One region of the Pseudarthrobacter cellobiosi genome, then DNA from elsewhere that is predicted to be linked to it. Evidence: riboswitches for the same ligand, from Rfam matches in the RefSeq annotation. Region 1 holds a riboswitch; each other region holds the start of a gene.

Region 1 (9,458 bases):
GGGCAGGATCAGGGAGATCAGCATCATCACCACCAGGCCGGTGCTGAAACCCACCACGGCCGCGGCGATGCCGTCGTTGAGCCGGACGCCGAGGGCGCCGTTGATCCGGCCCTGGACGGGAATGGCCAGTCCCGCGCCGACGGCCAGCGGGAGCCCCGCGAACCGCGGCAGCCGTGGGGTGTGGGTCATCGGATTCACCTTACGTCAGGCATTATTACTTGTATGAGCAACCAGGACATTCAAGAGATCCCCATCCGCGACAGCATGATCCGTCTTGGCCAGCTCCTGAAGCTCGCCAGCCTGGTGGAGGACGGCGTGGAAGCCGCTGAGCTGATCAAGAACGGACTCGTCAAGGTCAACGGCGAGATCGATGACCGCCGCGGACGCCAGCTGCACAACGGCGACACCGTCACCGTCAACGGGCAAACCGTGCAGGTAGTGGCCCCGGAAGCCTGATTTAACAGGCCTGACTCAGCCTCAGGCGGCGTGGACAGCGTAAGCGGCCGGCGGCACTGTGCCGCCGGCCGCCGTCGTACGCTTATTTGTTCAGCACCTCGTGCGTCAGGAACTCGGAGACGTGCCCGATTTCCTGCTGGTTGATGCCGTGCCACATGCCCGTGTAGAGCACCTTGGTGAGCTTGACATGCCCACGCACCCAGCCCATGGTGTAGTCGATCTTGTCGGGCGTGATCACGGGGTCCTGCTGGTCCCGGCCCCAGAAGAGCGGCACTGTACCGTCCAGGTCGCCATCCTTGAAGGTGGGGTCCCCGTCCGCGTTGACCACAAAACCGGAAAGCCCGACGACGGCGGCGTAGTCAGCGGGGCGCTGCCGGAGCAGCGTGGTGGCCATGGCCATTCCCATGGAAAAGCCGAGCAGCGTCACCGACGGGTGGTCGGCTTTGACGGTGTCAATCCAGTCCTGCACATAACCGGCTCCAGCCTTGACGGCGTCGAGCGTGTACTCGATGGAGGCCGTCAGGGGGAACCACATAAAGCCGGGGCCCGTGGCCAATGGCGCCCGGAGTGAGGCAACAACAAAATCTTCGGGAAGCATATCCGCCAGGCTCAGGAGGTCCTGTTCGTTGGCGCCGTAGCCGTGGAGCAGCACCAGCAGCGGCTTTCCGGCGCGCTGGTCCTCCGGCCGGGACCACAGAACAACGGGGGCGGGAAATACTTGGGCGTCAGTCATGGTTTCCATTCTTACAGTTACCCGGCGGTAACTACCTACGGTGGCGTAGCTTGTGAGCAAGGAGGCAGGATAGGACCGTGAATGAAGCAAAAGCCATGCAGAGCCCGCCCAGGGCCACGGAAGCCCATCCCTGGAGCCGCTACGTGGCGATGGGAGATTCGTTCACCGAGGGCATCGGCGACCCCGAACCAACAAGCCCCGGCGGCTTCCGCGGCTGGGCGGACCGGGTGGCCGAGGAACTGGGCAGGGGCCAAGCGGACTTCGCCTATGCCAACCTGGCCGTCCGCGGCCGGCTGCTGCAGCAGATCGTGGACCAGCAACTCGCTCCGTGCCTGGCGCTTAAGCCGGACCTGATAACCCTTTCCGCCGGCGGCAACGATCTCATCAGGCCCGGCGGCGACCCCGACGCCCTCGCCGAAAAACTTGATTCCGTGGTCCAGATCCTGGCCATGGGCGGTGCCACGGTGGTGCTGTTCAACGGTCCGGATACCGGTTCCTCGGTCCTGGGACGGATCCGCAGCAAGGTGGCCATCTACAACGAGAACCTCCGCACGGTGGCCGCGCGCCATGACGCCATCATCGCCGACATGTGGTCGCTCAAGCAGCTGAACGATCCGCAGATGTGGGACGAGGACCGCCTGCATTTTTCGCCGCTGGGACACCACACCATCGCCGCCATGGTGCTGGAATCGCTGAACTTGAACCACACGCTTGAGCCGCTCCGGCCCAAGCCCTTGCCCGCCCGCACGTGGCGGGCAGCCCGCTCCGAAGACCTGGTGTGGGCCCGCGAGTATTTTGTCCCGTGGGTGGTGCGGCGGCTGCGCCACCGCTCCTCCGGCGACGGAATCACCGCAAAGCGTCCGACGCCGGGCCCTGTGTTCGGCCCGGGCGTTCCGTTGGGATCCGGCGAGGGGCCCCTGGGTACCATCGACGCCCGGCGCTAGCGGCGGCACGGCGTGAGCGGCGGCACGGCGTGAGCGGCGGCACGGCGTGAGCGGCGGCACGGCGTGAGCCAGTGACAGCTCCCCCGGACAGGCATGGATCCGGATGAGGTGGTGCGGCGGCGGCTTCACGCCCAACGGCTGCGCGGGCCCGGCCTGGGCTCCCCGGAGGACGCCGTCCGGCACTTGCTGGCGGTCCAGGCGCAGGAGTTTCCTTACGCCCGCTGGAGCCTGGCGCAAAGGACCGGCAGTCTTGGAGCTGCCGTCGGGGCCCAGTCTCATCGGGTTGCTGCCGAGGCTGCGGTGGCCACCGCCGCGTAAGTGGAGGAGGCGGTGTCCGACGGGCGCATCCTGCGCACCCATATCCTGCGGCCCACCTGGCATTTTGTGCACCGCGAGGATCTTCGCTGGCTGACGGCCTTGTCCGCGCCGCGGCTTCACCAGGGCAACGCGGGCATGTACCGGCAGACGGGGATTGATGCCGCCGCCGCTGACCGGAGCGGACAGGTCCTGGCCGAAGCCGTCCGGGGCGGGTCACACCTGACCCGCGAACAGCTGGCCGCGCGGCTGCAGGACGAAGGGTTCGGGGCCACCGGCTTCGGGATGGCCTACATGATCATGCACGCCGAGATCAGCGGAATCCTGACCAGCGGGTCTCCGGTGCGCAGCCGGGGCGGGGCCCTGAAGCAGACCTACGCCCTTTTTGGCCGACGTGCGGCTCGGCCTTCAACAGACCCTGGCGGCTGCTCCCGAAACGCTGGCAACGGCGGTGATTGACGGCGTCGAGCATTACTTCGACGCCGGCACGGAGGGCGGGGCGGATGGCGGCAATGCCACACCGGCGTCCGGACCGCGGATCGACCTGATCCAGTGCTACGACGAATACGTGATGGGCTATTCCGCAACGCGGCACTATCTGTGCGGCAGCGCTCCGGCGTTCCCGGTCGCCGGGGATCCGATACATGTGGTGCTGCTGGACGGGCGGATGGCCGGCTGCTGGCGGCACACCATGTTCTCCGGCCGCTGTGAGCTGGATATCCGGCTTGTCCGCTGCCGCGGACCCGGTACTGGACGCGGCGGTGCAGGACGCCGTGGACCGGTACGGGGCCTTCCTGGGGATCCCGGCCGCGCACGTGGGCTCCGGGGTTAAGCTGGAAGGACACATATGAGAGGCGCTACACCGTGAACAGCTTGTTTTTCTGGATCATCATTCTGTCGTTCGTAATACCGATGGCGATGCGGATGTACCGGAAATCCGTGAACAAACGGAACCAGGAGCAGAGCTTTTCCGGGCGCTACCCCGAGCAGTTTCCAGGCGGCGGGCAGTACCCCGGCAGCGATCAGTACCCGGAGCCGCAGAACAAACAGCCCCGTGACGGCTACACGCAGCAGGACTACATGAGTGGCGGCTTCCGGCAGATCATGAGCCCGCAGCCCCTGCCGCCGAGCCAGCCGTTGCCGCCCATGCAGCCGATTCCTTCTGCGGATCAGCAGTTCCCGCCGTACGGTCAGCCGCAACCCAACGGCCAGCCGGTGCCGGAGCAGCGCGCGGAAGCACCGCAGCAGCCTGCCGCCCCCGGCATTCCCCTGCCGCCGTCGGGCCCGCAGGGATACCGTGCCCGGAAGCTGGCCGAACTCGACCAGCAGTACAGCAACGGCGAGCTGGCCATGGAGGACTACATGAAGCGCCGCTCCGAAATCATGAACGGCTGATCCCTTAGTCAGCGCGAACGAACACTTGTGGCCCTGATTCCAGGGCCTCAAGTGTCCTCTCGCGCATAAGGGCGGTGCTTGCGCTTAGACGAGGAAGGTGTTCCGGAGCTGGACGCCGAGCTGGCCGATCTCGGTCAGGAAGCCGTCGTGGCCGATCGGGGCCTCAATAACGTGCACGTCCACGTCGCCCGGGAGCGCGTCAGCCAGCTCGCGGGACTGGGACGGGAAGTACAGCCGGTCGCTGTCCACGGCAGCCACGAAGAACCTGGCGGTGGCCCGGCCCAAGGCCTCGTTCAGTGAACCCCGCCCACGGCAGACGTCGTGGCTCATCAGGGCGTCGGTGATGGCGATGTAGCTGTTGGCATCAAAGCGCCGCACCAGCTTTTTGCCCTGGTGGTCCAGGTAGCTTTCCACCTGGTAGCGGCCCCGCTCCCCCAGCGCTGCCGCCTGAAACGGCGATTCCGGGTGCTGGGCCGATCGTCCGAAGCGGCCATGGAATTCCTCGGCGGAGCGGTAGGTGATGTGCGCAATGCGCCGCGCCAGGGCCAGTCCGTCCTCCGGCAGCGGACCGCCGTAGTAGTCGCCGTCGTTAAAATTGCTGTCCTGGCGGATGGCGAGCGTCTGCGCCTGGGCGAACGCGATCTGTTCGGCCGTGCTGGCGGCACCGATCGAGATAACGGCGCACCGCTGGACCCGTTCCGGGTAGGTGACCGCCCATTCCAGGGCCCGCGCGCCACCCATGGAGCCGCCCAGCACGGCGTACCAGCTCGGGATGCCCAGCTGGTCAGCCAGCCTGGCCTCAGCCGCCGTCGTGTCCCGCAGCGTTACCAAAGGGAATCGCGACCCCCAAGGCTTGCCGTCCGGGGCAACCGAGGATGGCCCAGTGGAGCCGTAACAGCCACCCACAATGTTGATGGAGACCACAAAGAACCGGTCCGTGTCCACCGGCGCACCGGGCCCGGCCAGCTGTTCCCACCAGCCGGGCTCGTCACTGTCGCCGCGGGTCACGTGCGTGCTTCCGGTCAGGGCGTGCTCAATCAGGACGGCGTTGGAGCCGTCCGCGTTGAGGGTTCCCCACGTTTCATAGCCGAGGGTGACTTCCGGGAGGTAACCGCCCGCTTCGAGCTCAAGTCCGCCGATGCTGGCGTAACGGACCACCCCGTTTCCGGGTGCTGCCGTACGGGAAATCGTAATCGTCATGGAAGGACCTTTTCTATGCGCTTGCCCACCCTCAATTGACCGGCAGGCCAGGTCCTCACCCGGGGCACCCCACCGCAAAAGAGGGTTGCCGGCCAGCAAGCCGGGGCTGTCGCTGGCACTCATGACCTGCTTCGAGTGTACGAACAGCCCCGGTCTATTGCTAAGCGTGTGACTGGTTGTGACTTTGCGGGAGCCCTACTGCTGCTGGCCTGCCGCGTCTTTGCTGGGGTCCGCCGCGCCCTTGGCCGCCCGGAAGCCGGCCTCAAGGTCGGCGAGGATGTCATCAATGTGTTCGATGCCCACGGACAGGCGGACGAGTCCCGGAGTGACCCCGGCGATGGCCTGCTGCCCGGGCGAAAGCTGGCTGTGCGTGGTTGACGCCGGGTGGATCACCAGTGAACGGACGTCCCCGATGTTGGCCACATGGGAGTGCAGTTCCAGGGCATCCACGAAGCGTTTCCCGGCCTCTGCGCCGCCGGCCAGGTTGAACGCGACCACCGCACCCGTGCCCTTGGGGCCGTATTTGCGGCCACGCTCATACCAGGGGCTGGAGGGCAGCCCCGCATAGGCGACGGATTCGACGTCGTCCCTTGCCTCAAGCCACTGGGCGACGTCGACGGCGTTGGCAACGTGCCGCTGCACCCGCAGGCTCAGCGTTTCCAGCCCCTGGGCGATGAGGAAGGCGTTGAAGGGTGACACGGCCGAGCCGAGGTCGCGCAGCAGCTGGACGCGGGCTTTCAGGATGTAGGAAAGGTTGGCGCCAAGGGCTCCGGCTGCCCCGAGGTCACGGGCATAGACCAGCCCGTTGTAGGTGGGGTCCGGGGTGTTGAAGCCCGGGAACCGTTCCGGGTCCGCGCCGAAGTCGAAGTTGCCGGAGTCCACAATCACACCGGCAATGGCAGAGCCGTGGCCGCCGAGGTATTTGGTGGCGGAGTGGACCACAATGTCCGCGCCCCATTCGAGCGGGCGGATGAGGTAGGGCGTGGAGAGCGTGTTGTCCACAACGAGGGGCACGCCGGCGTCGTGGGCGGTCCGGGACACACCCTCGATGTCCAGCACGTCCTGGCGGGGGTTGGAGACCACTTCGGCGAAGAAGAGCTTGGTATTGGGCTGGACGGCATCGCGCCAATGGTCCAGGTTGTCCGGGTCAGCCACAAACGTGACGGAGATGCCGAACTTCCTGAGGGTGTGCGCCAGGAGATTATAGGTCCCGCCGTACAGGCTGGGGCTGGCCACGACGTGGTCACCGGCCTCGGCAATGTTCAGGATGGCAAAGGTTTCAGCGGCCTGTCCCGAGCTCAGCAGCAGACCAGCGAGCCCGCCCTCAAGGCTGGCAATCCGCTGTTCCACAGCATCCTGCGTGGGGTTGCCGATGCGGGTGTAGATCGGCGCGAGCTCCGCGAGGGCAAACCGGTTGGCGGCGCTTTCGGCACTCGGGAAGACGAACGACGTCGTCTGGTAAATCGGGAGCGCCCGCGCGCCGGTGGCGCTGTCCGGTTCCTGGCCAGCGTGGATCTGGCGGGTTTCGAAAGACCATCCGTTCGACATTCAATGCTCCTTGACGTGGCGTGGCACTGCTCGGTTGCGTTCAGTGTAGGAAGACTTTCCCTGACGGGAACAGGATTGTGACGAACGTGGTCAGCCGGCCGCTCTTCTCCTGCTTTCCGGCGGAATGTCCACTCGTGACGCAACAGATTCCGGTAAGGCTACCCTTAGCTGAGAGCCGGATCACAAAGTGCCAAGATGATGGCATGCGCATGGATCACGTCTCTTACGCCTGTGAACAAGATGGCCTCGTTGCCACCACCGAACGTATTTCGTCCGCCCTCGGCGTTGAAGCCGTGAAGGGCGGCGTGCACCCCCGGTTTGGAACCCGGAACATGATTATTCCCCTCGCCGGCCACAAGTACCTGGAAGTCGTGGAGGTCCTGAACCACCCGGCATCGGACAAGGCTCCCTTCGGCCAGGCTGTCCGGGCCCGGTCCGAAGCCGGCGGCGGCTGGATGGGCTGGTGCGTCGAAGTGGACGACCTCGCTCCGTTCGAAGACCGCCTGGGCCGTGCTGCCGTCAACGGCAACCGCAAGTTCCCGGACGGCCGCGAGCTGGTCTGGAAGCAGATCGGCATCCTGGGCCTGATCGCGGACCCACAGGTCCCGTACATGCTCAAGTGGGAGGGCGACCCCGCCCTGCACCCGTCCAACGCCTATGAGAGCAACGTCAAGATGAGCTGCCTGACCATCGCCGGTTCCGCCGCCCGCGTGACGGAATGGCTGGGTGAACCCGTCGAGAAGCCGCTGGAGGATGTGGCCGTTGACTGGGTGGCTCCGCACGGAACCCCGGGCATCCTGTCGGTGACCTTCGAAACCGCCACGGGCGCAGTCACCATCTGATTGCACGTTCAACAGCTTCGGCCGCCATCAGCGGGTGCCAATGATGCCACCCACCGATGGCGGCCGAATCCCTTTAAGCCGGACCTGGGTAAGTACACCCGTGCCGCACGGGCACGGCGGCTGTCCTAGCCCAGGCCCACCGCCCGGCCAAAGAGGCTGAAGCCAACGAACGCCACGATGTCCAGCAGCGCATGCGCGATGACCAGCGGCATCACCCGCTTGGTCCTGGTGTAAAGCCAGGCGAACACCACACCCATCACCGCGTTGCCGATGAACGGTCCAAACCCCTGGTACAGGTGGTAGCTGCCGCGGAGCATCGAGCTGGCGAAGATGGCAAGCGGCATGCTCCAGCCGAACTTGCCGAAGCGGTCCAGGAGATAGCCCACCACGATAACCTCCTCCACCACGGCGTGCCGCAGCGCGGACAGGATCAGGACGGGAACGGTCCACCAGTACGAGTCGAGTGCGCTGGGGATGATGGCCGTGGTGATCCCCAGGGCACGTCCCGCGGCGTAGAGGCCCAGCGACGGGACCCCGATCAGCGCCGCAAGGCCGAGTCCCTGCAGCAGGTCGCGGCCCGGCCTGGCAAAGTTGAAGCCCAGCTTCCGGAACGCCGAACTGCCCTGGCTGCCCACGCCGGCGCCGGACTGCCGCTGGTCCGTAAGGAAGTAGATGACCAGCAGCACGGGCACCAGGGCGAAAATGATGTCCAGCAACTGGTACGTGAGGTCGAAGTACTCGCGCGGGCTCTGTGACCGGTTCAGCGTGGACGTGCCTTCGGCCAGCGGGGCCCGCGTCATCTTGTCCAGCAGCTGCACCACCGAGTAGACGGCGGACTGCCCCAGGGAAAGACCCAGCACAATCCAGACTTCGATCCGCAGCCGACGGCGGGAGGGAACCAACATGGTTCCATCTTGCCTGTAGTTTCTGGTTCTTCGCTGATTAGGCTGAGTCCCAGCTCGCCGGGACTCACCAAAAGTGAAAGAGCGTCCGCCAAAAACCTACCAAAAGTGAGAGAGCGTCCATGCGGCGGCACCTATGCTAGGGGCTTATGAGCGCGCCAGGGAAAATCTTCATGATCCGGCACGGCCAGTCCGCGGCCAATGTCGATACGTCCATCTACAACAGGGTCCCGGACTACCGGATTCCGCTGACTCCCCAAGGCCTGGCGCAGGCCACGGTTGCCGGGGAACGGATCCGCCGCGAGCTGGATGGCCGGCAGGTCTGCGTCTACGTATCCCCGTACCTTCGGGCGCACCAGACCCTGGAGGCACTCAACCTCGGCAATCTCACGGAACGTGTGATCGAAGAACCGCGCCTACGCGAGCAGGACTGGGCCAATTTCCAGATCACCGGCGACATCGAGGACCAGAAGGAACTCCGCAACGCCTACGGCCACTTCTTCTACCGGTTCCGGGAAGGCGAATCCGGCTCGGACGTTTACGACCGGATCTCATCCTTTATGGAGACGCTGTACCGCCACTGGTCGAAGCCGGACTACGCCCCCAACACCTTGCTGGTGACCCACGGGCTCACCATGCGCCTGTTCTGTATGCGCTGGTTCCACTGGTCGGTGGAGTATTTCGAATCACTCAACAACCCGGACAATGCCGCGGTGCGGACCCTTCACCGCACCGACCTGGGCAAGTACGAACTCGATATTCCGTTCAGCCAATGGGTGGACCGCCGGGTGGACGAGACCGTCCTGGACGCGCCGCCGGTGATCTTTTAGGGATTGTTGCCGGTCCCTTAGTGCGGGGCCACGATCACTTCGGTCCCGTTGGCTTCGAATGCGGCCTTGTCCTCGGCGGATATCCCGGAGTCAGTGATCAGGCGGGTGAACGCGTAGCCGTCCATGGTGGCGAAGGCTCTGACACCGACCTTGGAGGAGTCGGCCAGCACATACGAGATCCGGGCCCGGCTGGCCAGCAGGGCATTCACGGACGCTTCGCCCTCCCCCGTGTTGGTGGGACCGACCTCGGGGTCGATGCCGTTCACGCCGATGAAGGCGATGTCCATGACCAC
Region 2 (9,458 bases), on a different contig from region 1:
TCTGCATATAGAAGGGTGGTAACGCGTCTACTGGACAGTGGCGTGCTGCTGGATGAAGGCATGATCTACTTTGACGCCCGCCTGTCCCGGAACCACCCCACGGTTGAGGTCCGGGTGGCCGACGTCTGCCTCCGCGCCGAGGACGCTGCCCTGATCGCGGTGCTGGTGCGGGCCTTGGTCGAATCGGCCAGCCGTGAATGGCGCGACGGCGTGGAGCCGGCCCCGGTGCCCACGGTGCTGCTGCGGATGGCGGCATGGCAGGCGAGCAGCAGTGGCCTGAGCGGTGAGTTGCTGGATTTTGGCACGTTCAGGCCGGCGCCCGCCGTCGACGTAGTGCGATCCTTGGTGGACTACCTGGCTCCGGTCCTCGCCGAGCAGGACGAACTTTCCCTGGCCCGGCAGGGCGTCGAGGACATCATTGCCCGCGGCACCGGCTCCACCGAACAGCGCAGGGTGTGGGACGCGGTGATGGAAGAATCAGCGCCCGACGACGGCGGGATGGGGGCCGTGGTTGCCCACGCCGTGCGTGTCACGATGCGCGGCACCTCCGGGTTGCGTGAGGCGGACGAAGTCCCGGAGCTGTTGCGCGTGCGCCTGTCCTGAGTTCTCCCTGAGGCTTGTAGGAACCTTTGCGCGAACTGGCAGATAACGCCCTGTTTTTCGTGTTCTGGGGTCGTTATCTGCCCGTTCGCACCAGCTCCAGCGTCAACGCCTGGGGTGTGCGTCCGTATGGTCCTCGGAGGGAGCCATGGGTTCCTCGTAGCGCATCAGCTGGACACCCACCGCGGTTTCCACCAGGTAGAAAACGAACGGCGGAATGTCTTTGGTGCCGGCCAGGATTGCAGCAAAGACGGGAGCGCTGGCGGCCGCCGTAATGCCGGTCCAGGGCTTCAACGGAGTCAGCAGCAGCCCCGCCCCCAGGGCCGCGAGCCCGCCGATATGCAGCCCTGAGTATGTAAGGAACGGCCAGTTTGCACCCCGCCGATAGGCGAACCTCTCCAGGTCCGAGGCGCGGTCAGCGAGAGCCACCACGAACAAGGGCGCGCCCACTAGCAGGGCGGCGGCTGCGCCGGCGGCCAGCGTCTTGGCGGGGCCGGAGCCGGAACGGATGGATTGGGCGAACCGGGCAAATCCGACGGGAACGGCCATGGTCCCGGCGGCTGCCAGGAATTGTCCGGCAACCCAGAGGCCGCGGTGGCGCTCCAGCATGGCCAGCCTGGCGGCAGGGTCGCGGGTGGCGTGCACGTTCCCCACGAAGGAAATTCCGAGCCCCCAGCACGCGCCGGCCGCGACGATGACTGCTCCGGCCTTTTGAAAAGGCTTGCTGCCCTGCACTGCCTGGTTTCCGTTCATGCCTGGCTTTCGGTCCGGCGGATGCGTTGGCCCAGCAACATCGCGGTGGTGACCATGAAGCTACGCCGCACTGCCGCCGAGGTCAACGGCAGGGCTCGAACGGGCAGATAATGCCCTGGTTTTCGCTGTGGGAGTGCCCCAAGTGTCCGTTCGCGCCAGGAAGCGACGACGTCATGCACCGACTGCCAGGCGCACACCCAGGGTGAGCATGACCGCAGCGACGAGCCCGTCCAGGATGCGCCACGAGGAGGGCCGCGCGAAGAAGGGCCGGAGGACCCTGGCCCCGAATCCCAGCGCACTGAACCAGGCGATGCTGGCGGCGATGGCTCCGCCCCCGAACCACCAACGCAAATCCTGCGCCTGCTGGTTGGCCACGGATCCAAGCAGCAGCACGGTGTCCAGGTAGACGTGCGGGTTCAGCCACGTCAGGGCCAGTACGGTGCTGAGTGCGGCGCCGAGACCGACGGCGGGCTGCCGCCCCGACGCCGTTAGTGCTCCAGGACGAATCGCCCGGCGCGCCGCCATGACGCCGTAGCCCACCAGGAAGGCGGCGCCGGCAAACCGGACCACGTCCACGATTACGGGACTCGACTGGAGCAGCGCCCCCACTCCGGCGATGCCCGCTGCGATGAGCAGCGCATCGGAGACGCTGCAGACCAGGACGACTGCGGCCACATGCTCACCGCGGATGCCCTGCCGGAGGACGAAGGCGTTCTGGCTGCCGATGGCCACGATGAGGGCGAGGCCCGTGCCGAAGCCCAGTGCGGTGGGGCCTAGAAATGCAGTCAGATCCATATCCTCCAACGTACGGCCGGACTTATGATTACTCCAGCTAAATATTCTTAGCTCTATTAAGGAAATCTAATGTTAACGTTCCAGTTTGAGCAGCTGCGTACCTTCGCGGCCGTCGTGGACGAAGGCACCCTTGAGGCGGCGGCCCGCAGCCTGTACGTCACGCCGTCGGCCATTTCCCAGCGTCTCAAGGCGATGGAGGACGCGGCCGGCCAGATCCTGTTGCAGCGAACGAACCCCGTCCGCCCCACAACAGCCGGAGAAGCCATCCTGCGGTTCGCCCGGCAGGTCCGGCAGCTCGAATGGGACGCCCAGCAGGAGCTCGGCGAGAGCCGGGACCGCCCGACGGCGCCCATCCCCTTGGTGGTGAACGCGGACTCACTCTCCACTTGGTTCATGCCTGCGCTGGCAAGTCTTCCGCCGGACCTCGGCGCTTGCTTCGAACTGCGCAGGGAGGACGAGCAGCATTCCACCCAGCTTCTGCGGACCGGTTCGGTGATGGCCGCGGTAACCGCAACGCCGGAACCGGTCCAGGGCTGCAGTGTGGAACCGCTGGGTTCCCTGCGGTACCGTGCAGTGGCAAGTCCCACGTATCTGCATCGGTGGTGGCCGGACGGGCCGGAGCTCGTTGCAGGAAGCCAGGCCCCCGTGGTTGATTTTGACCGCAAGGATGACCTGCAGGACGGGTTCTTCCGCACGGTGACGGGCGCGGAACTGACCGCGCCGCGGCACTATGTGCCGTCGTCGGCCGAATTCGCCCAGGCTATCCGGCTGGGACTGGGATGGGGGCTGCTCCCGGAGCAGCAGTGCCTGCCAGACCTCCGCAGCGGTGCCCTCGTGGAGTTGGCCCCCGGGAGCCCCGTTGACGTGTCCTTGTACTGGCAACGCTGGAAGGTCGACTCGCCGGTGCTCAACCAACTGACCGCCGCGGTCCGGGAGACGGCCTCCCGGCAGCTGCGCCAGCCAGGCGCCTGAGGCGGCGTTCCGCTGTCGCACCATTCGCCGGACCCGTCCATGACAGGGGATGCGTCCGGCAACGCGGCATGCCATACTCAGGCCGTGACGTCGTCGTACTCATTCCGGGCCGAATTGTGGCACTATCCCGAAGAAGCCGGGTGGCACTTCATTACCCTCCCCGTGGACGTTGCCGACGACCTCCGGGAACAGGCAGCGGCGTTCCGGAAAGGCTTCGGCTCGGTCAAAGTGACGGCGGAAATCTCCGGCTACACCTGGCAGACCTCGGTCTTCCCGGACAGCAAAAGCCGCTCCTACCTACTGCCCGTCAAGAAGGCCGCCAGGGACGCGGCGGGCATCAGCGTCGGGGATGAAGTGGCAGTCCGGCTCGCCATCCAAGGCGAAGGCGAGGCACGTACCGGGGCACGGACAAGCGGTACTGGCTGAACTCCGCCGGGAACGACGCCGCCAGGACCTCTTCTTCTCGAAGCACCCCGCGGTGCACTGCGCCCGAAGCCACCGGGAGGGCCGCCACCGTCCAGGCATCATCACGCAGCAGTCCCGCTCCCAGGTGCAGCAGCGCCCAGCCCACGTACATCGGGTTCCGCGAAAGCGCATAGGGCCCGGCGGTCACCAACGCATCGGGGCGGGCTAATCGTGTGTTCCGGGCAGCTAACCACGCCCAGGTGACTATTGCGCCACCCACCGCCAGCGATGCCACGCCGACGGTCCGTACCAAAAAGTATGGCCCGCCGAGCCGGAGCGGCATCAAACGCTGAAGGACAACGCCGACGGCGATTCCCGCCAGGTTCTGCTCCGGCAGCGGGATGTTGGACAGCAGCCGGCCCCAGGCCCGGGGTGCATTCATACGGTCCTCCCAGCGCGAACGTGCAGATAAGCCCCTCAAAACGCCTGAAACAGGGCATTATCTGCCAGTTCGCGCCACCAGTTTGCGCCAATCAGAGCTAGATGTGCTTGAGGGCTTGCTCCAGGTCGCCGATGAGGTCGTCCACGTCCTCCAGGCCCACGGACAGCCGCACCACGCCGTCGCTGAGCCCGATGGCTGCGCGGCCCTCGGGACCCATGGCGCGGTGCGTGGTGGTGGCCGGATGGGTGATGAGGGACTTGGCGTCGCCCAGGTTGTTGGAGATGTCGATGATCCGCAAGGCGTCCAGCAGCGCAAAAGCGGCGTCCTTGCCCGAGCGGTCACTCGTCGTCGCAAGTTCCAACGTGAGGACGGTGCCGCCGGCCTTCATCTGCTTGGCGGCGAGCTCGTACTGCGGGTGCGACTTGAGGAGCGGGTACTTGACCCAGCTGACGGCCGGCTGCTGTTCGAGCCATTCGGCCAGCCGCAGCGCGGAGGCGGAGGAGTGGTTCACACGCAGGGACATGGTCTCCAGGCCCTTGGTGAGCACCCAGGCGTTGAACGCGGAGAGGGCCGGGCCGGTGTGCCGCATGAGCTGCTTGACCGGGCCGTCGATGAACTCCTTGGTGCCCAGGATGGCGCCGCCCAGGACGCGTCCCTGGCCGTCGATATGCTTGGTGCCGGAGTACACAATCACGTCCGCGCCCAGCTGGCCGCAGCGCTGCAGCAGGGGAGTGGCAAAGACATTGTCGACGACGACGGTGGCCCCGGCGGCGTGCGCCAGCTCGCTGACCGCGGCGATGTCCACGATTTCCTGCATCGGGTTGGACGGCGATTCGAAGAACACTGCGGTGGTGGGCTCCGACAGGGCAGCGCGCCACTGCTCGAGGTCCGGGCCGTCAACAAACACGGTTTCCACGCCCCAGCGCGGCAGGATCTCGTTCAGGATCACAAAGCAGGAGCCGAACAGAGAGCGCGCGGCAACCACCCGGTCACCGGCCGCCAACAGGGCACCCAGGGCGGTGAACACCGCTGACATGCCCGACGCCGTCGCAAAGCACGCTTCGGTGCCTTCGAGCAGGCGGAGGCGTTCCTGGAAGGTGGCCACGGACGGGTTGCCGTACCGGGAGTAGACGAAGCGTTCGTCCTCGCCGGTGAAGGCGCGCTCGGCGGCGGCAGCGGACTCGTAGACGAAGCCCGAGTTCAGGAAGACCGGCTCGGTGGTCTCCTGGAAGTTGGTGCGGTCCAGCCCGCCGCGGACCGCCTGCGTCTCGGCGCTCCAGCCGCCGGCGTCTGCGTTGAAGGTCACTTGGCTATTCCCAGGTTGGTGGGCAGGCCGCGGTTCTTCCAGCCGTTGACGGTGCGCTCGCCGTAGCGGTCCGGCTCGCCTTCGAAACCCTCCAGGACGTTGTAGGAGGTGAAGCCGGCCTGCGTCGCGGCGATGGCGGCGGCGATGGAGCGCTGGCCCGAGCGGCAGAGGAATACCAGCTCCGCACTGTCGTCGTCCGGGGCCTGCTGTGTCAGGTCGGTGATGAAATCTGGGTTCGGGATGCCACCCGGGAACGTCCACGGGATGAACAGGGGATCGTTATCAGTGGCCTTCGTGTCCGGGATGCCGATGTGGGCCCATTCGCCTTCGGTCCGGACATCCACCAGGATGGCGCCCTGCTCCAGCTTGGCCCAGGCTTCCTGCGGGGTGAGGTCTCCGGCGTAGCTCATGCGTGGCCCTCGCCGTCGAAATCGAGGTCATCCACGGCGGTGGCGACGGCGGCATCAGCGGTGGCGATGGCCGACGGGAGGATGAGTGCCTGCGCAACTATCACCTTGCCGCCGTTGGACGTTGCGGCCGGGCTGCCGTGCAGGACATACCCTTCGGCCAGGGCAGTGGAAATCCGTTCACAGAAAGACCTGTCATCCGGCCCGGTGACAAGCCGGTACGACAGTTTCTCTTCAGGGGCGGGTGCGTCAGACACGACGGAACTCCTTCTTTCACGCTTGCAGCTCGAATGGGTCGATATGCCGAGTATTCACCTGAGGCACCCCGCCGCGAAAGGGAGGGTTGCCGACCGGCCAGTCAGGGCTTGGCGCCGGTTCTCATTACTCCCCAAAAACGTAACACTCGCCCCGCCCCGCCGCACCGCCGCCGTCGTCATCTTCCGTAACCAACGCGTGCTTCCGTAACCCCAACCGTGCTTCCGTAACACCGGCGCCGACGGGACAATCGGGTCATGGGGAACTTTCGGGGGCGTTCAGTGACCGGCGCCTGGGCACGCGGTTTGGCCGTGGGGCTGTGCGCCGTGCCGGTGCTGGTGGGGGTGACAAGCTGCCGGAACATTTTCGCGCCGCCGCCCTGCATGCCGCCGGAGTTTTCCGTCTCGCCTGCCGCCGCTAAACCCGGCGACCAGGTCACCGTCAGCGCCCCTGACGCCACCTGCGACGCCCGCTACGGCACCGACGCACGGGTCCAGGTGACGGTCAGGGATGCGGCCGGCATCACCGTGCTGGAGGATCTCGCTCCCATGTCCGACGACGGCGCATTCACTTTTGTGTTCACCGTCCCGGCTGGCGTGGCTCCCGGGAAGGCCGGGGTCACCGCTTACCCGTATGGCGTGGACTGGTGCGACGATACCGGAGTGAACAACCGGGCGGCGCAGGGGCGGACGGAACTGGTCCGGGTTTCGTGTGCGGAACGCCTGGTGCCCTTGATAATCCTGGGGGCTGATCCGCCTGGTCAACGCAGTTCACGGGTCAGGAGCTCCTTGAAAGCCGTAGTGGGTTCGCTGGGTTTGCCGGAGCCGCTCAGGTAGAGCCCCATCTGCATGCCGTGGTACTCCCAATAGGCGAAGCCTATTAGCTCAGACAGCGCCTGTCTTGACCGTTCCCATGACGATTCCCAATTCAGGTATCGGGCCCCGGAGAAGTCGACTAAATGCCACGCTGGCGCCGGCGCTGCTCTCCCGGTCGCCCTAGCCGCGGGCTTTGAGGATCAGGGCGTCGCCCTGGCCACCGCCGCCGCACAAGGCAACCACGCCTGTTCCGCCGCCGCGCCGTTTCAGCGCGAGTGCCTGATGCAGCACAAGGCGCGCCCCGGAGGCGCCCACCGGGTGGCCCAGGGCGATGGCGCCGCCGTCGGCGTTGATCTTGTCCGCGTCGATCCCCAGGTCGGTGGCGGACTGCAGCACCACCGATGCGAAGGCTTCGTTGATCTCAATGAGGTCCACGTCGTCAATGGTCAGCCCTTCAAGTTTCAGGGCTCGCTCAATGGCGCGGGACGGCTGGGAATGCAGGGACCCGTCCGGTCCGGCGGTCTGGCCGTGGCTGCCGATCTCCGCGATCCAGCTGAGGCCGGCCGCTTCCGCTGCTGCCTTGCTGGCCACCACGACGGCGGCGGCGCCGTCGGACAGCGGGGAGGCCGAGCCGGCGGTGATGGTGGCGGCCGGGTCCTTGGAGAAGGCGGGTTTCAGCGCCGCGAGCGTCTCGATGGTGGTGCCGGCGCGGATGCCCTCGTCGGCATCAATCACGACGGCGGGTCCCCGGCGCTGCGGGACCTCCACCGGAGCGATCTCCTCAGCCAGGATGCCGGCCGCCCGGGCGGCCTCCGCCCGCTGGTGTGAAAGGGCGGCCACGGCGTCCTGGTCCTCGCGGCTGATGCCCAGGCGGACGTTCCCGGCGTCGGTGGCGGAGCCCATCAGTTCACCTGAGACGGGATCCTGCAGGCCGTCAAAGTTCAGGGAATCCAGCAGTGGTGCATCGCCGATCGCCACACCCCCGCGAAGCCGGGGCAGCAGGTGCGGGGCGTTGGTCATGGATTCCTGGCCTGCCGCCACAATGAAATCAGCCTCGCCGGCGCGGATCATCCGGGCGGCATCGATCACGGCAGTCAGGCCGGACAGGCACAGTTTGTTGATGGTCACGGTGGGCACATCCCAGCCGATGCCAGCGGCAAGGCTGGCCTGCCGGGCGGGTCCCTGGCCGGCGCCCGCCTGGATAACCTGGCCCACGATGACGGCCTGGATCTGTTCCGGCGCCACCCCGGACCGTTCCAGTGCGTTCCGGATGGCGTGGGCACCCAGTTCGCTGGAGGTGAGCCCGGAGAGGCCGCCGCGGAACTTGCCGAAGGGGGTGCGTGCGCCGCCCAGGATGACGGGGACTTGAGCGTCGTTGCCCATGGGGTGCCTTTCGATTGCGGATTCAAGAGTGCTTGGGCCGGCATGGGCGAACCCTGTGTGCCGGCGTGGTGCCCCAGTCGCTGTGGATTCTGCTGGGACCGCTTCAGCTGTGGAGGAGCAGTTGGTGGAGCAGGTGGTCCTGCCAGCGGCCGGCGATCTTCAGGTACTGCGGCGCCACGCCGATTTCCCGAAACCCGGCGCGTTTGAGGATCTTGCGTGAGCGCTCATTGTCGAGCAGCGTTGCCGCCTGGACCCGGTGGAGGCCCAGTTCTGTCCGGGCATGGTCCGTGGCGAAGCGGACCGCCGCAGATCCGATGCCTCGCCGGTTGAGGGTGGAATCAACCCAGTACCCGAGGTTGGCGTTGAGGAACGGCCCGCGGACGATGCCGGTGAGGGTGACGGCGCCGACGATGCAAGCGGGATCGTTGTGGTCCACCAGCACCCACGGAACCTCCTGGCCCACGGAATGCTGGGCGAGCTTGGCCCGGATGATGTCCAGTTGATGCCTGGGAGCGAAGAAGGCTTCGTCCCGCTCCGGTTCCCAAGCCTCGAGGTGCTGGCGGTTCCGTAGGTAGGCCTCGCTCAGGCCGGCTGCGTCGCTCCGCCGCAGCAGCCGGATCCGGACCCCCGGGACGAGAAAGGCCGGCGCATCGCTAAGCAAGAACTCTCCCGCGCTATTCGAAGGAAGCACGACGGCGGTCCGACAACCGGGTGTTCCAGACGTCCGGTTTGGTGACCTGGAAGCGGCGGCCGGTCAGTGCAAGTGGGGTTAGCCGGATGTAGTAATTCTTGGGTCCAGACTGCCAGGGCTCCAGATGCAGGGCGTCGACGGCGTCCTTGTCAGCCTGGGCCTCGATCACTTCGGTGTCTCCGCGCGCCACCACACTCCAGGCCACCTCCGTGCGGGGATCGTATCCATCGATCTCCAGCGCCGCGGGACGGTCCGCCTGGGCGCCCCACAGTTTGGAGCCACCGGCGCTGCGGAAGACGATGCTCCTGCGGTCCAGGACGTAGTTGACCGGAAAGATCTCCGGATGGCCGTCCACTACAAGGGCCAGCCGCCCCAGGGTGTCGTCGGCCAGTAATTCCCAGCATTCGTCAAATGTCAATTTGTTGATCGGCTGCGCGTAAGAGTTCATGCACCAAACCATACGGACCTATGCGACGGACCAACAGGGCAGTGCCACCGTAATCCCCGGGCCCGGGCTTCGGTAGTTCAACTTAGGGCAGCTCAACATGCTCCCTGAGGGCGTCCAGGACCGGAAGCTGGCCCTTGACCAGCTTGCCGCGGGCCTCGGCTTCCGTGACCCACCGGGCATCGTCCA
Region 3 (9,458 bases), on a different contig from region 1:
GCACCAGTGCCACGCCTGCGCAACGCTCACGACGTCGAACGCCGAGTCAGCGAGTCCCGTCGCCTCTGCCCTACCCTGCGTCGCGTCCGCCGCCGCGTAGTGGGCCCGCAGCTGTTCAAGCATGTCCGGCGATGGGTCCACGGCCGAAACCGCCAGGCCGCGTTTCAGCAGCAGGGCGGTGAACTTGCCGGTCCCGGCGCCCACGTCCACGGCGTCCCTGGCCCCGGCCGGGATCAGCCAGTCCGCTGATTCGGCAGGGTAGCCAGGGCGTACGCGCTGGTAATGTTCGCCGCCGTCCTGGAAGCTCTGTCCGAGTTCCAGACGGCGTCCGTGCTCAAGTCTGGGGCCACCCCGTGCCACGTGCGGCCTCCTTCAGCTGATGCCCATGCGCATCCTTCGAATTTACCGCATGGGCCGCAGCCGTCTGATCAGCCGCCCGGTCAGCCGGCCGCCTGGTCAGCCGGCCGCCTGGTCAGGTAAGCGTCAGTCAGACGTAAAAGCCCAGTCAGTCGTCAAGGCACGGCGCCGCGCCGGCCGTGCCGGGCGTGTTGGGCGCCCAGTGCGGGTAGGTGCGGGTGTCGTTGGCCGGAACCCAGCGGCCCGCGTCCACCACGTAGTCCCAGCCCAGGCCGGTCCGGCGGAGCTGTTCCAGGCCGGCAAGGAGCCGCTGGGCATCCTCCAACCGCGAACCCACGCCGAAACTGGCCCGCAGCGAACCTGACGGAAGGCCCAGGCGCTTGAGCAGCGGGTGCGCGCAGAAGCGGCCGTCGCGGAGGCCAACGCCATGCTCGGCCGACAGGTAGGCCGCCACAAGTCCGGCGTCGTACCCCGCCACGGAGAAGTTCACCACACCGATGGTCCCGGTTTCAGCGTCCGTGTCCGAGAAGATCTGGTGCACCGTGACGCCGTCGACCTTCCCGAGCCCGTCCACCAGGAATGACCTGATGGCCGCCTCATGGGCGTGCCAGCGGTCCTGGTCCAGGGACGCGATGACCTGGGTGGCACGGGCCAGGGTGGCCGCGCCCAGGACGTTGGGGGAGCCGCCCTCGTGCCGGGCCGGACCTGTGGCCCAGCTGACGCCGTCGAGCTTTGCCTCGCGGACGGCACCGCCGCCGGCGAGGTGGGGAGTACCGGCGTCGAGCCAGTCGGTGCGGCCCACCAGAACCCCGGAACCGAACGGCGCATAGAGCTTGTGGCCGGAGAAGGCGAGGTAGTCGACGTCGTCGGCACTGATATTGATGCGCCGGTGCGGCGCGAGCTGCGCGGCGTCCACCACGATGCGCGCGCCGTACTCGTGGGCCAGGGCGGCCAGGGCCCTGATCGGAAGGATCTCGCCGGTCACGTTGGACGCACCCGTGACCGCGAGCAGGCTGACGTTGCCCTGCTCAAGTTCGGCGCGGAGGACCTCGATGGTCCCCGCGATGGTGTCCGCGGCGACGACGCTGCGGTGTGGGACGCCCTGCCACGGCAGCAGGTTGGCGTGGTGCTCGATGTCCAGGTAGAGGACGTCACCATTCGGCCGCCCGTCCGTCGCCGGCAGGCAACCCGCCAGCAGGTTCAGCGAGTCGGTGGTGTTCCGGGTGAAGATGACGGAGTCGTCCGGGCGCCCGCCCACAAAGTCGCGCACGATGTTCCGGGCGTTCTCGTAGACGGAGGTGCTGATCTGCGACGCAAAGCCGGCGCCGCGGTGGACGCTGGCGTAGAACGGCAGGATTTCGTTGAGGTAGGCGGACACCACGGAGAGGGCGGGCGCGGATGCGCCGTAGTCCAGGTTTGCGTAGCGAACATGGCCGCCCTGGATCAGCGGCGCCTGGATCTCCGCGCCGGTGACAGCGGAGAGGGGCTGCCCGGCGATGGCGGCGGCCTCGTTGAACAGCGCAGCGGCGTTGACGGGGGCAGCGTTGTTGGGCGAGACAGGGTTGGGAGAAACAGTGTTGGGGGAGACGGTGGCAGCTGTCACGGAGACCTCACTCTAAAAGGACTCCCGGTACCGGGAATCCGCGCTTGCCGTGTCCATTCCGGACCGGCCTGGTCGTCACCCGGGGCACCCCACCGCGAATGGAGGGTTGCCGGCCAGCAAACCGGGGTTTAGCGCTGGCACTCGTGACCTGTTAAGAGCGTAGAACATCTGCCGCTGCAGAAAGGAAGCCGGCCCAATGTTAAGGACTTTGTTACGCGCGTTTGAGGAACCGCACATTTGTCGAAGATACGACGGCGGACGCCCCCTTGAGGAGGCGTCCGCCGTCGATAATTCGAAAAAAGTGCCTAGAGAAGATCGTCCAGGTCCGGGTTCAGCCGCTTGAGCACCTCTGAGTGCAGGATGGAGTTCGTGGCCAGAGCGTTTCCGCCGAACGGCCCGTCCTGTCCCTCCAGGGAGGTGAAGCGGCCGCCGGCTTCCACCACGATGGGCACGAGGGCAGCCATGTCGTAGAGGTTCAGTTCGGGCTCGCAGGCGATGTCCACGGAACCTTCGGCCACCATGCAGTAGGACCAGAAATCGCCGTAGGCGCGTGTGCGCCACACGTCCTCGGTCAGGCCCAGGAACTCATCCAGGTTGCCGCGCTCCTTCCAGCCGCCCAGGCTGGAGTAGGACAGGGAGGCATCCGAAAGCTTGGAGACGTCCGAGACCCGGAGCCGCGTTGCGGCGGCGAGGGACTTGCCCATGTACGCGCCGGAACCCTTGGCGGCCCACCAGCGCTTGCCCAGCGCGGGCGCGCTGACCACTCCCACCACGGGTTCACCTTCGTCCACGAGGGCGATCAGGGTGGCCCAAACCGGGACGCCGCGGACAAAGTTCTTGGTGCCGTCGATGGGATCAATGATCCAGCGGCGGGAGCCATGGCCCGAACTGCCGAATTCCTCGCCCAGCACGGCGTCGCGGGGACGCGAGCGGGACAGCTGGCCGCGGATGGCTTCCTCCGCGGACTTGTCCGCGTCCGTAACCGGCGTCAGGTCCGGCTTGGTCTCGATGCGGAGGTCCAGTGCCTTGAAGCGGCTCATGGTCTGGTCATCCACGGAATCTGCCAGCACATGGGCAAGGCGCAAGTCATCGTTGTAGCTCGAAGCGGGTTGGATCATGGTTCCAAACTACCGTCTCCGGACCGCAGGGTTGGGGACATCGGCGTTCCGTCTAGCCGATGCTGCCCAGTTCCTTGGTTTCCTGGCCCACCAGGCGGGGATCAGTGCCCAGCAGCCGCCGCAGTGACGCGAGCCTGGCCGGGCCTGTGGGGCCCGCCTGGCCGGTGGACACCCAGGCATCCACCCCGCAGTTGACGGCCGCGGTGTTGTGCTTGCAGCCACGCTCGCAGGCATCCGTACCCGGCTCCAGGTCCGGGAAGGACCGCAGGATCCGGTCCGGGTCCACATGGGCAAGGCCGAACGAACGGATGCCAGGGGTGTCGATGATCCAGCTTCCGGCCGGAGCTCCGGTCAACTTCAGGGCAAGGGCCGACGACGACGTGTGGCGGCCACGGCCGGTCACCGCGTTCACACCACCGGTGGCCCGTTCGGCCCCGGTGAGCGCATTGACCATGGTGGACTTGCCCACGCCGGAATGACCCAGCATCACCGAGACCTTGCCCTCGAGGTACGCGCGGAGCTGCGAAACTGCATCACTGTCCAGGCGGGCAGAGAGGCCGTCGTCGGAGCGGGCATCAATACCTGAGGCCTCGGAGTCCGACGTGCGGCTGATGATCACAGGGAAGTCCAGGTGCTCATAGTTGGACAACAGTTCCGCGGGATCCTTGACATCCGCCTTAGTGACGAGCAGCAGCGGCTCGATGCCGGCGTCGTAAGCGGCCACCAGGGCGCGGTCAATGAAGCCGGTGCGCGGCTCCGGGTTTGCGGCGGCCACCACCACCACGAGCTGATCGGCGTTGGCCACCACCGCACGCTCGATCGGATCAGTGTCATCGGCGCTGCGGCGCAGCAGGGTCCTGCGGTCCTGGATCCGGACCAGGCGGGCAAGCGTGTCGGGTTCCCCGGAGACATCTCCAACGAGGGAGACGAAGTCGCCGGCAACCACGGGGGAGCGGCGGAGTTCGCGGGCCCTGGCTGCGATGATGATCCGCTCGTCGCCCGAGTCCTCGCCGACGACGGCGGTGTAGCGGCCGCGGTCCACGGTGATGATGCGGCCCGTGACGGCGTCGTCGTGGCTGGGGCGGTCCTTCGTGCGCGGCCGGGAGCCCTTTTTGCTGGGCCGGATCCGGACGTCGGACTCGTCCCAGGAATCAGTGCTGCGTGCCACCAGTGGGACCTTCCGAGGTGTCGTCGGCAGCCGCGCCCTGGGCCAGCATGTCCGCCCACATCTGCGGGAATTCCGGCATGGTCTTAGCAGTGGTGGCGATGTCCTGGACCTCGATGCCCGGCACTGCGAGGCCCAGGATGGCGCCGGCGGTGGCCATCCGGTGGTCCGCGTAGCTGTGGACGACGCCGGCGTGCAGCTTCGCCGGGCGGATCACCAGGCCGTCGCTGGTTTCCTCCGCATCGCCGCCGAGGCGGTTGATTTCGGTGACCAGCGCGGCCAGCCGGTCCGTCTCGTGGCCGCGCAGGTGCGCGATGCCGGTCAGCCGTGAAGGTCCGCTGGCCAGGGCGCAGAGGGCCGCCACGGTAGGGGCGAGTTCGCTGGTTTCGTCAAAATCCGCACCCTTGATCTCTGGCCCGCCCGTGACGGTCAGGACGCCGTCAGCCAGGCTGACGTCCGCGCCCATGTCCGCCAGGATGCTGCGCCAGAGGTCTCCCACCTGGGTGGTGCCGGCGGGCCAGTCCGGGATCCGGACGGTGCCGCCGGAGGCCAGCGCGGCGGCCAGGAACGGGCCGGCGTTGGAGAGGTCCTGCTCGATGCGCTGGTCAAAGGCGCGGATGGGGCCCGGTGCCACTACCCAGTGGTTCGGCACCGAATCGTCCACTGATACACCCACGCCGCGGAGCACGGCAACGGTCATGTTGATATGGTCCAGGCTCGGCACGGGCTTGCCCACGTGCTCCAGATGGAGTCCGTCGGTAAACCTGGCGCCGACCAGCAGAAGGGCGGAGACGAACTGGGATGACGCACTGGCATCGATCACCAGGTGGCCGCCCCGGACTTCCCCGGTGCCTGCAACGGTGAAGGGCAGCGACGAGGGGGTCCCGCCGTCGTCCGCCGTGAGGGCCACCCCGAGGGCTTTCAGGGCCTCGATGATGGTGCCCATGGGGCGCTTCCGGGCGTGGGGGTCGCCGTCGAACACGCTCACGCCGTTGCGCAGCGCCGCAAGCGGCGGAACAAAACGCATCACTGTTCCGGCGAGGCCGCAATCAATGTGCGTCCGTGGCGACGGCGCCTCCTGGCTCAGGGGCGTGACCTCAAGGTCCGGCCCGTAGGCGCCGTCGCCGGGCACCTCCGTGATGGTGGCTCCCAGCTGGCGGAGGGCATCGATCATCAATGCAGAGTCCCGGGAATGCAGGGGAGCACGGAGCCGGGACGGCCCGTCAGCCAGCGCGGCAAGGACCAGGAACCTGTTGGTCAGGGATTTTGAGCCAGGCACCGTGACAGTGGCGTTGATGGGCCTGCTGGCGAAGGGGGCCGGCCAGTGCGGAACGGTGTCGGTGGAGTTGTGTGCGTCGGTGGCTGCGGGCGGGGTGGAACCGGTCATCCGTCCTTACGCCCCCGTTGCGTGTTCCACGGCGCGGCGCACGGCCTTGTCCGCCTTGTGTAGCTTCTGGCCGGTGGTCTTGCGGGCGCCGGCGGCAGTCTTCCGGGCATCCGCGGCGAGGTGCTCGGCACGCCAGGCCAGGCCAGGCTTGCCGGCGGTGTCCACCGAGGCCAGCAGGGCGCCACCGCTGAGGGAAATGTTCTTGAGCAGCTGGTTCCGGCGGGCCTCGCGGCCTTCCTTGGTGCTGATGTCCGCGCTGCGCCATTCCACAAAGGTGTTCAGTAGCGAGATGACGGTCAGCAGTGTTGCCGAGAGGCGGCTGAACTTGCCCAGGCCGAACAGCACGCCGGCACCCACCTGCGTTCCGCCGATCACGCGTGCCAGCATCTTTTCGTCGGCCTGGAACGGAAGCGACGCGGCTGCCTTCTGCAGGAGCGGCGAGAGCTGGGTGGCGGTGTCATCCGCGTTCTTCAGCTTGTCCAGTCCGGCGACTACGAAACTGGAAGCCAGCATGGGGCGGGCGAGAGTACGGACAAAGGACATGGGTTTCCTCCTGGCTGGACGAACCGCACCGGATGCGGCGGAGTCCGTTCTAGTCTTGCACTTTTGGGGAATATTTGCCTGCCGCCAGCGGTTATGGTTTGCGGGTCCGCCGAACACCGGACGAATTGACTCATCATGGATTGCCCGGCAGGTATTTGCCTGGAACACCATGGCCTGACACAGAGTGGAGTTGCCCTTGAGGTTACTGAAGGACGGGACGGAGCCCGCCGGACCCTTAGCACTGCAGACTCTGGAATCCGATCTTCCGGAGTACGGATCGCGGCGCGCCAAGGCCGTCACAGTAGACTTGAACGCAATGAGCACCCTGGATCCGGCCCTCGAGGCCATGTATGAGGCCTCCGAACGCGAAGCCAAAACAAGCAGCGAAGCCAATGCCAGCAGCGGCGCCAATGCCAGCAGCGACGCACCGGCAGGGAGTGACGCGCAGCCTGCAGCGGATGTCCCTGTGCCCGCTGGGCCTGCGCCCGCCGAGCAACCCGTGGATGTGGCCACCGAATCAGCGGAAGAACGCCGGGTCCGTTTTGAGCGTGATGCCATGCAGTACGTGGATCAGCTCTACTCGGCCGCCATGCGGATGGCCAGGAACCCCGCCGATGCGGAAGACCTGGTCCAGGAGGCCTACACCAAGGCGTTCTCAGCGTTCCACCAATACAAGCCCGGCACCAACCTCAAGGCCTGGCTGTACCGGATCCTGACGAACACGTACATCAATCTCTACCGCAAGCGGCAGCGCGAACCGCTGCAGTCGAACTCGGACACCATCGAGGACTGGCAGCTGGCCAGGGCGGAGTCGCACACGTCCCGCGGCCTGCGCTCGGCCGAGGCTGAGGCGCTGGACCACCTGCCGGACTCGGACGTCAAGCGGGCGCTCCAGGCCATTCCCGAGGAGTTCCGGCTGGCAGTGTACTTCGCCGATGTCGAAGGCTTCGCGTACAAGGAAATCTCGGACATCATGAACACGCCGATCGGGACAGTGATGTCCCGGTTGCACCGCGGCCGGAAAATGTTGCGGGACATGCTGGCGGACTATGCCGCCGAACGAGGATTCAAAGGCGCCGTCGAATCACAGGACACGGCCGCGACCACAAAACAGGAGAACAGGAAATGAGCGACTGCCAGGGATTGGGCGACTGCGATGACGCCCGGATGCAACGCATCTACGAATACCTCGACGGGGCGTTGACCCGCGAGGACATCACGGAAATCAAGACCCATCTTGATGAGTGCCCTGAATGCACCGAGCAGTACGACCTCGAGTGCGTGATCCGCACCATGGTGAAGCGCTCGTGCACCGAGGCCGCTCCGGAAAACCTGAAGAACGCCATTTTGGACCGGATCCACTCCATCCGCCCGGTAGACGCCTAACCCAAGCGGTAGCCGTCTGAAGGGACACCTGACTGCGTGGACGCCTGGCTGCGTCGATGCCCGTCAGTAGTACCGCAGGCGCCAAAAAGCAGCTCAAAGACGAAGGACCCCGGAAGCCGTGTGGCTTCCGGGGTCCTTCGCTTAAACCGATTTCCAAGCTTTAGCTTAGGCGTTGGGGCGCTTCCCGTGGTTCGCGCCGCCACGCTTACGGTCACGACGTTTACGTGCACGCTTGCTCATAGCTGGCCTCCTTAAATGTTGGTACTCAAAAGAGCTGCCCTCAAGTCTCCCACACCATGGGACACGCCGCGAAACCGAAACGGGCTGTGACCGGGGGCAACACCGACCCGGGGGCGCAGTCCGGCGGCTCAGCCGGGCAGTGAGTTGCGGATGGAGATGCGCGCCTGGTCCAGCACGGTCCTGACAGTTTCCAGCGTGACGGCGCCGAGCGGTTGCCGGGTGGCCTGAAGCCGCAGTTCCACGCGCAGGTCGTCTCGGAACGCCTGCAGCAGCATCTCCGCTTCCTTCAGCTCCCGGAACCCTTCCGAAGACTGGCGGCCGGCTTTCCTGAAATCGGCGGCCCGCGCCGTGGAACGGGCCGCCTCTGCCGTGGCCGCCAGGTCTGCCCGCAACCCGCGCATGTTGACGCGGATATCCGCCCGCAGGTTGTCCGCCAGGCGGCGGACGGAAGCGGAAATGTCGTTCTCGACTCCGGCGAGTTCCTCCCGGCGCTTGTTGAGTTCTGCAAGCCCCGCCGCGGTGATGCGGTAGTTGGTGCGGCGGCCTTCTGATTCAGTGGCGACGAGCCCTTCTTCCTCCAGCTTCCCAAGCCGGGGATAGATGGTTCCCGCGCTGGGGGAGTAGGTGCCGCCGAACCGTTCGCTGAGGGCTTTGATCAGTTCATAGCCGTGTTTGGGCCCTGACTCCAGCAGGGCGAGCAGGTACAGCCGGAGCGCACCATGGGCGAACACCGGAGGCATCAGTGCCCCGCTTCCGGGCTTCTTGCGTCGTCGTTGCGGGCCGGCTGGCCATGGAAGATGGACGTTTTGCCGGACACCGAGTTGGTCCGGACCAGCATCAGCTTCCCGTCCGGTCCGGCAATGGTTTCCACCTTGCCGCCGGGCTGCGAGTACTGCTGGTCATCAATCACCACAACGCCGCTGGCAGACTTCGCCACGATGTCCACCCCGACGTCATGGGGCAGCCTGATGGTGAGGTCGCCGGAGACTGAATTGGCGCCGAAGTCGTGGGTAAAGCCGAGCAGGTCAAAACTCATGTCGCCGCTGACCGTGTGAGCCCGGATGTTGCTGAACCGGCCGGATGCGGTGACCTCGCCGGAGACACTCTTGGCGGTCAGGACGCCGTCGTGGTTTCGCGCGATGACCTCGCCGCTGACGGTGTTGACGTGAAGTTCCCCGGACGTGCCGTCTGCCATCACAGAACCTGAGACGGTATTGAGCCGGGTGTGCCCGCTGATTCCGGACACAAGGCCATCGCCGCTGACCGTACCGGCCTCCACCTCGACGCCGGCCGGCAGGGCAATACTGATAACCGCTGAGTTGTTGCTGTTGTGGTTGACCGTGCCCATCAGGTTTTTGAACCAGCCCTGCGGGCCGTGCAGCTGATGGCGGACCTCGAGCCTGCCGTCCGTCAGTGTCACCGACACGGGATCGCCCTGGACGTCGTTGATCTCCACGCGGGCAACGGCGTCGGCATGGGTGACGACGTCGAACCTGCCGCGGACCATGCCCAGCTTCAGCGACCTGACGTTGTCAACATCGATGGTTTGCGGACCTGTGACGGTCCAGCTGTCCTCTGTCATGAATCCTCCAAAATCGCGATATATCGTGACTGATACTTCAAGATACAACGGACCGCTGGACCCGTCAAGATATATCG

What was found. A riboswitch is a leader RNA that binds a small molecule or an ion and turns the genes downstream of it on or off. The one in region 1 is predicted to bind S-adenosylmethionine.
Region 2: another riboswitch for S-adenosylmethionine. It lies ahead of NG701_RS15220 (DUF1737 domain-containing protein); the one in region 1 lies ahead of metX (homoserine O-acetyltransferase MetX).
Region 3: another riboswitch for S-adenosylmethionine. It lies ahead of NG701_RS04765 (aminotransferase class V-fold PLP-dependent enzyme); the one in region 1 lies ahead of metX (homoserine O-acetyltransferase MetX).

What each region holds. Positions count from the first base shown of each region.
Region 1 is NZ_JAMXBK010000018.1:177,490-186,947, forward strand. It holds gene NG701_RS04615 (DMT family transporter) at 1-189, opposite strand, end outside; gene NG701_RS04620 (RNA-binding S4 domain-containing protein) at 223-456, shown strand; gene NG701_RS04625 (alpha/beta hydrolase) at 539-1,189, opposite strand; gene NG701_RS04630 (SGNH/GDSL hydrolase family protein) at 1,285-2,133, shown strand; gene NG701_RS04635 (hypothetical protein) at 2,227-2,451, shown strand; gene NG701_RS04640 (DNA glycosylase AlkZ-like family protein) at 2,464-2,907, shown strand; gene NG701_RS04645 (DNA glycosylase AlkZ-like family protein) at 2,900-3,280, shown strand; gene NG701_RS04650 (hypothetical protein) at 3,313-3,843, shown strand; gene metX (homoserine O-acetyltransferase MetX) at 3,928-5,043, opposite strand; SAM riboswitch class IV at 5,056-5,170, opposite strand; gene NG701_RS04660 (bifunctional o-acetylhomoserine/o-acetylserine sulfhydrylase) at 5,239-6,591, opposite strand; gene NG701_RS04665 (VOC family protein) at 6,795-7,433, shown strand; gene NG701_RS04670 (CPBP family intramembrane glutamic endopeptidase) at 7,559-8,338, opposite strand; gene NG701_RS04675 (histidine phosphatase family protein) at 8,509-9,165, shown strand; gene NG701_RS04680 (DeoR/GlpR family DNA-binding transcription regulator) at 9,183-9,458, opposite strand, start outside.
Region 2 is NZ_JAMXBK010000026.1:305,417-314,874, reverse strand. It holds gene NG701_RS15260 (glutamate--cysteine ligase 2) at 1-603, shown strand, start outside; gene NG701_RS15255 (hypothetical protein) at 706-1,353, opposite strand; gene NG701_RS15250 (LysE/ArgO family amino acid transporter) at 1,525-2,148, opposite strand; gene NG701_RS15245 (LysR family transcriptional regulator ArgP) at 2,218-3,120, shown strand; gene NG701_RS15240 (DUF1905 domain-containing protein) at 3,205-3,546, shown strand; gene NG701_RS15235 (methyltransferase family protein) at 3,458-3,967, opposite strand; gene NG701_RS15230 (O-succinylhomoserine sulfhydrylase) at 4,065-5,273, opposite strand; gene NG701_RS15225 (rhodanese-like domain-containing protein) at 5,270-5,683, opposite strand; gene NG701_RS15220 (DUF1737 domain-containing protein) at 5,680-5,937, opposite strand; SAM riboswitch class IV at 5,951-6,066, opposite strand; gene NG701_RS15215 (hypothetical protein) at 6,193-6,771, shown strand; gene NG701_RS15210 (acetyl-CoA C-acetyltransferase) at 6,931-8,133, opposite strand; gene NG701_RS15205 (GNAT family N-acetyltransferase) at 8,237-8,794, opposite strand; gene NG701_RS15200 (pyridoxamine 5'-phosphate oxidase family protein) at 8,808-9,272, opposite strand; gene NG701_RS15195 (NUDIX hydrolase) at 9,355-9,458, opposite strand, start outside.
Region 3 is NZ_JAMXBK010000019.1:2,605-12,062, forward strand. It holds gene NG701_RS04760 (class I SAM-dependent methyltransferase) at 1-360, opposite strand, end outside; gene NG701_RS04765 (aminotransferase class V-fold PLP-dependent enzyme) at 506-1,876, opposite strand; SAM riboswitch class IV at 1,996-2,109, opposite strand; gene hisN (histidinol-phosphatase) at 2,266-3,078, opposite strand; gene rsgA (ribosome small subunit-dependent GTPase A) at 3,131-4,246, opposite strand; gene aroA (3-phosphoshikimate 1-carboxyvinyltransferase) at 4,230-5,630, opposite strand; gene NG701_RS04785 (DoxX family protein) at 5,637-6,173, opposite strand; gene NG701_RS04790 (sigma-70 family RNA polymerase sigma factor) at 6,490-7,302, shown strand; gene rsrA (mycothiol system anti-sigma-R factor) at 7,299-7,559, shown strand; gene NG701_RS21325 (50S ribosomal protein bL37) at 7,725-7,799, opposite strand; gene NG701_RS04800 (PadR family transcriptional regulator) at 7,928-8,539, opposite strand; gene NG701_RS04805 (DUF4097 family beta strand repeat-containing protein) at 8,539-9,381, opposite strand.